Regions from separate parts of the Glaciecola sp. HA4-3 genome, predicted to be linked through region 2. Evidence: predicted binding sites of a transcription regulator. Region 2 holds the regulator's gene; the other holds the start of a gene.

Region 1 (3,435 bases), 820 kb from region 2:
GTAACAAATCGCAATGATCAAATGCGGATGCATTGCGGCGCATCGTCACTTCATCGTCAGCGCCACCATCAATGTAATTAAAAATAGGACCTATAGTAGACGTTTTTTAGCTAGGGTACGAAAATCATGAAAATTATGACAATGTGACAAACGCATATCGATACACCTTAATACTATTTAATAAAAATACCCTTTCTTAGCAAAGGGTGTTTTGTAATTAAACCAGTGTAGGGTATGCAAAATTGATTAGATATGACCTTTTAGTATCACTAAGCTTAAGTGGTGTAAGTCTTGAGCGACATAAATCTTATTCTAAAAATAAAAAAGCCCAAACAATAAATTATTTGGGCAAAGTAGGCGCAGGGTCTACAACTATTCAGTTTCGCTTTCTGCTGTTTCGGTCTCAGCTGAGCTTTTACTTAACAATAAATCAGCTCTTATCTTTTGCTCAAGCTCGTTAGCAAGCGCAGTATTTTCTTTCAAATATTTAACAACATTCGCTTTACCTTGACCAATTCTATCGCCATTGCAGCTATACCAAGCACCCGCTTTTTCGATATATTTTTGCTTGACACCTAAATCAATCAGCTCCGCTTCTTTGCTAATACCTTGGCCATATAAAATTTGGAATTCAGTTTGCTTAAATGGAGGCGCAATTTTATTTTTAACGACTTTAACTCGTGTCTCGTTACCCACAACCTCGTCACCGTCTTTAATGGCACCAATACGGCGTATATCCAATCGCACAGACGCATAAAATTTCAATGCGTTACCACCGGTTGTTGTCTCTGGGTTACCGAACATCACACCAATTTTCATACGAATTTGGTTGATAAAAATCATCATCGTATTACTACGCTTCAAATTACCAGTAAGCTTACGCATACTTTGTGACATCATACGAGCAGCCAAACCAACGTGGCTATCCCCAATGTCCCCTTCAATCTCTGCCTTTGGCGTCAAGGCGGCGACTGAATCCACCACTATTACATCAACAGCGCCTGATCTTGTTAGCATATCGCAAATTTCTAGCGCCTGTTCACCTGTATCGGGTTGAGACACTAACAGCTCATTAATATCTACACCCAATTTTTCGGCATAGATTGGGTCAAGTGCGTGTTCTGCATCGACGAAAGCACAAGTCTTGCCTTCACGCTGTGCTGCTGCGATTACTTCAAGTGTTAAGGTTGTTTTACCAGATGATTCCGGACCATAAATCTCGACAATTCTGCCCATTGGAAGGCCACCAGCACCTAGGGCAATATCCAAACCTAATGAACCTGTAGATACGGTTTCAACATCCATCGTTCTGTTTTCGCCAAGCTTCATGATTGAACCTTTACCAAACTGCTTTTCAATTTGAGACAAGGCAGCGTTTAGCGCTTGATTTTTATTATCTTTCACAATAGACATCCTTTATTTAGCTAGCCTAAATGGCATTGACTTATTCATTATATTTAATACAGCAAGATACTGATTTGATTAACTATTAACATGTTTGAGCGTCTAATCATAATGCATACCCAAACAGGCATGTAATCATTTATATCGCAAGTATACTGTATAGTCATACAGTTTCAAGTTAAATCTTAAAGTTTTTTATAAGCTTTTGTTTTTGTAGGGCAAAATACTCAGTGTAGTGAGACTTTGCGTTAGGAGTTTTTGAAACTAACCAAAAGTAATATCAATCTAGCATGCCCATACATGAACAGACGTATAGTACGTAGAATTAAACATTATACAGCTGTACTAAGCACTAGATTTTCAAGCGCTACCATCACGGCCTGATTTCTTATTTGTGCTCTGTTGCCAGAAAAAACACGGCTAAAACAATAAATATGTTCATTAGACTGCGGCAGTATCATCAAAGACGATATCCCAAACCAGACTAAACCAATTGGTTTATCGTGACTACCACCACCTGGTCCAGCAATACCACTAATTGCGACGGCATAATCCGCATCAGCGGCTAGCATTGCGCCAACTGCCATTTCATTGACAACTTCCTTTGAGACCGCACCATGCGCATCTAGCGTACTACTTTGTACATTTACTAATCGCTGTTTAGCATCATTTGAATACGTTACATAAGCTTGATTAAACCAAGCTGAACTACCTGCTATATCAGTAATAGCATGTGACACACCACCACCGGTGCAAGACTCAGCAGTTGTTACGCTTGCTTTTTTGACTAAAAGGTTTTGCCCCAATTCAGATGCAAGGCGAGTTTTTTCATGTTCTGATAAGTTAATCAATGCTTAGGCTTTTTAGTTCGTTATTTTTGCCCTAGAATACCTGTATAAATATAAAAACCCAAGTGCTAAAGGCCCATAAAAAATATGCCACAAAAGCCTCAAAACACCCCGATGATGCAACAGTATTTAAAAATCAAAGCTGAGCATCAAGACACCTTACTATTTTATAGAATGGGCGATTTTTATGAGTTGTTTTTTGACGATGCAAAACAGGCGGCTGAGCTACTGAACATATCACTCACCGCAAGAGGTAAATCTGGTGGTGAGCCTATTCCCATGGCAGGTGTGCCATACCACGCTGCAGAGAATTACTTAGCTAAGCTTGTAAAAATGGGCGTTTCGGTGGCGATATGTGAACAAGTTGGTGACCCCGCTACTTCTAAAGGTCCGGTAGAAAGAAAAGTCATGCGCACATTGACGCCTGGTACGATTACCGATGAAGCGTTGTTGGACGAACAAAGCGAATCAATTTTATGTGCGATTTTTAAACGAAAGGACACCTTCGGCATTGCTAATATCGAGCTAGCATCCGGTCGATTTACCATTTTTGATTGTAGAACTGAAAGTGCATTGATTGCCTATCTAGCCAGCACAAAACCCACTGAAGTACTTTATCCTGAAGGATTTACATTTGTGCACGCGCTTAAGCAAATAGGCAGCAAGCGCAAACGACCTTTATGGGATTTTGATCACCAAACATCACTTTCAAAGTTAAACGAACACTTTGGTACAAAAAGTTTAGATGGGTTTGGTGTTAATAGTCAAAGTGTGGGAATTCAAAGCGCTGGTTGCGCTTTGCAATATATAAAAGAAACACAAAAATCATCTTTATTTCATATTACTAAAATTTCTCAAGATGCCGTAACAGATACATTAGGGATGGACGCCGCCACACAACAAAATCTAGAACTTACTTATAATTTATCAGGCGGCCGTGAGCATACTTTATTTGCCACTATTGATAAAACCGTTACGAGTATGGGTTCGCGTATGTTGCAACGTTACATACACAAACCATGCAGTGACAAAATCGAAATAACCAAGCGCCATACAATGGTTAATGCCTTTTTATCGAATGATATAGATGATGTGCAAACCGCGTTAAAGCAAATTGGTGATATCGAAAGGATCTATGCGCGAATATCATTACGAAGCGCCAGACCTAGAGACTTTGCTAGGC
Region 2 (3,435 bases):
TACGCGCTTACCTTCTGTCATCAGTTCTTCCATGCTCATGTTCATTGCTAATAATCGCTGTTCTTCTTCACGAGCGAAACGCGCCATAGCCTCTTGTTCTGCAACCCATGCTTCATACTCAGCAGGTTCTTTTGCAATAACGACTACTGGCATAAACCCGTGATCTTTACCACAAAGCTCTGCACATTGGCCTCGATAAATGCCTGGTTCATTGACCTTCGTCCAAGTCTCATTGATAAACCCAGGATTTGCGTCTTTTTTGATTGCAAAGTCAGGTACCCACCAAGAGTGGATAACATCATCTGAGGTGATTAAAAATCGAACTTTCTTACCCGTTGGAATAACCAAAGGTCTATCCACTTCGAGCAAGTAATTAGCAGTTTTATCAAATTTATTGCGTATTTGTTCGGGCTGAGTTGCCAAGACCGAAAAGAAATCAATATCATTATCACGATATTCGTAGTGCCATTTCCATTGCGAGCCTGTGACTAAGATGGTGATATCAGCCTCGGACACATCTTCCATTTCTATCAAGGTATTCGCTGCTGGTACTGCCATAAAGATAAGAATTAAGAACGGAACGACCGTCCACGCAATCTCAACCGAAACATTTTCATGAAAATTTGCTGGTTTAGCGCCTTTTGACTTACGGTGGACAACCATTGAATAAAACATGACGCCAAATACCACAACGGCAATGACAACGCATATCCAAAACATCAACATATGAAGTCCAAAGACTTCATTACTAATGTCTGAAACGCCAGGGCGTAAATTTAAGTCAGATCTGCCTGTATATGATGGGTCTGCAGCAAATGCCGAAAACCCAAGCAACAAGAAAAGTGGACTTAGGATGAGGTTCCGAAATTTCACAGTGTGCTCCTATCTATGCCTGTAGTATCGATGCAGTAAATTTGTGCAAAAGTTGAGTGAAAACTAGACATAGGTTTAATAATTCGTAATAGGTTTGTTGTATTTTTGTAAATTACCCGCTAATAATCGGGCACTTGAAACAAATAGTCTAGTGTTTTTTATATAAATTTCTGGTTTATTACTCGAAAAATATTGCCGATGGTACGATTGATGTACAAAATTGGGAGATTAAAACAAAAAAAACGAGCTATTAGCTCGTTTTTTCATGAATAACAATTTGTTTACAAACTACAAGTCGCCGTGGTCTCGAATAACGCCAACTGCTAACCCTTCAATCGTAAAAAACTGAGATGCTAAGTCAACTTTTATTGGATTAAAATCTTCATTTTCAGCGTGAAGTAGAATTTCACTTCCTTTGCGTTCAAAGCGCTTAACCGTGACATCTTCGTCAACACGCGCAACGACCACCTGTCCGTTGTTTACTTGGTCTGTTTTATGAACAGCGAGTAAGTCACCGTCCATAATACCGATATCTTTCATACTAGCGCCTTTTACTCTGAGTAAAAAGTCGGCGCGTGGATGGAACATGGCGGGATCACATTTAAATCTATTCTCGATATGTTCGGTTGCTAAAATAGGTTCACCCGCTGCCACTTGGCCAATCAAAGGAAGACCATCTTCAAGCTCATCCTCTAAATCAACGTTCAACCTTATACCACGAGAAGTTCCTAGTAATATTTCTATCATTCCTTTTTTTGCTAGCGCCTTTAAATGTTCTTCAGCGGCATTTGCTGATTTAAAGCCTAAGGTGCGAGCTATTTCAGCCCGTGTAGGTGGCATACCAGTATCAAGGATGCTATTTTTGATGAGGTTTAGGACTTCTTGTTGCCTAGGAGTTAGTGGACGCATAAACAGCCTGTTTTTCTATACAGTTATTTTGAGTATATCCTTTAAAAATCAATAAGCAAGCACTTTTTAATTAGGGTCGATCATGACTTGTAACAAATAAGCTCAACTAATTATGACATTTGAGTGCTACCAACGAGTCGGTTCATGTTAATATGCTTTGGTATAGTTTTTACCAAAGTATGATTAAAGAGGTAAGATGAATAGACTAGGTAATATTATTAGACGATTATTGTCGGCGCCTATCAGTGCATTTGTTTCTGTCAAAACGGTCCCTGCGGATGTTGAAAAAGAGCTTGGCATTGATTCTACAAAACCTATTGTCTATCTACTTCAAAGTTCATCGTTTACAGATACCATTGCACTGATAAAGTCAACAAAGGCCGCTGGCCTTCCCTCGCCAACCAATAAGCTCAAACTTGATGGTAAAACACATAAACGTTATTACTCGCTTACCCACCCAAGAGGCTTTTTTAGCGATAAAGCCAAAGCAACCACGATTGAAGACAATTTCACAGAAATGTTTCATTTACATCGTGAAAATGAAGAGTTGGACGCACAAGTAGTGCCTGTTTTTATCACGTGGGGCCGAAGTGCAGGTAAAGAAAAGTCTGGTTTTGCACAGTTAATTGCCTCAAAGGCATCACCAAGTTGGCTCCGTAAAGCCTTCATAGTGCTATGGTTTGGTCGAGATAATTTTGTCAGTTATTCAAAGCCAGTTTCCACTCGGCAAATGGCCAACTTAAAGGGTTCCGATCAACAAATCGCGCAAAAATTAATTCGCGTGGCTCGCACTCATTTTCAGCGAAAAAGACAAACCTTAAGTGGGCCAACTTTACTTGAGCGAGAAACCCTATATAACTCGGTACTTGGTGCAACAAGCGTTAAATTAGCGATAGAGAACGAAACTAGTAGTAAAAAGATTAGTGCGCATGCTGCCAAGAAAAAAGCCAAGTTTTATGTTGATGAAATATCTGCAGATTATCGTGAAGGCTTAATACGTATTGGGGAAAGAATTCTTCGTCGAGTGTGGAACAAGATCTACGATGGTATTGAAATACATAATGCTAAACGAGTAAGAGAGCTTGCCGCGAATGGCCATGAAATCATTTACGTGCCTTGTCATCGAAGCCACATGGATTATCTTTTACTCACTTACGTGATTTATCATGAAGGGCTAGTTACCCCTCATATTGCGGCAGGTATTAACTTAAACTTTTGGCCTGCAGGCCCTATCTTTAGGCGGTGTGGTGCATTTTTCTTAAGACGCAGCTTTGCAGGAAACAAACTATATAGCGCAATATTCAGAGAGTATCTTGAACTACTGTTTAATAAAGGGTACTCGGTTAAGTATTTCCCTGAGGGAGGGCGTAGTCGAACTGGTCGATTGTTACCGCCTAAAACGGGCATGCTTGCAATGACTTTACAAGCCTTGACAAAAGGTATTAATCGCCCTGTATCAATCGTACCCGTTTATCTTGGATATGAGCATGTGATGGAGGTGAAAAGTTATCAAAAAGAGTTGAAAGGAAAAGGGAAAAAGAAAGAATCACCCACCCAAGTATTTTCAGCCATCAGAAAGCTCAAGAATTACGGCCATGCTTTTGTCAATTTTGGCGAGCCTATTAATTTGCATGGCTTCTTAGATCAGCAAGT

Evidence for each region. The regulator LexA, encoded in region 2, represses DNA repair genes until DNA is damaged. The targets are predictions, from matches to a motif close to TACTGTATNNNNATACAGTA.
Region 1: the regulator LexA is predicted to act here: its motif matches at 1,558-1,577, upstream of recA (recombinase RecA).

What each region holds. Positions count from the first base shown of each region.
Region 1 covers NZ_CM146340.1:853,624-857,058, reverse strand. The annotation lists gene ACZ1G6_RS04000 (alpha-hydroxy acid oxidase) at 1-43, opposite strand, end outside; gene recA (recombinase RecA) at 373-1,404, opposite strand; gene ACZ1G6_RS03990 (nicotinamide-nucleotide amidohydrolase family protein) at 1,737-2,252, opposite strand; gene mutS (DNA mismatch repair protein MutS) at 2,340-3,435, shown strand, end outside.
Region 2 covers NZ_CM146340.1:31,606-35,040, reverse strand. The annotation lists partial or broken gene coxB (cytochrome c oxidase subunit II) at 1-837, opposite strand, end outside; gene lexA (transcriptional repressor LexA) at 1,162-1,782, opposite strand; gene plsB (glycerol-3-phosphate 1-O-acyltransferase PlsB) at 1,979-3,435, shown strand, end outside.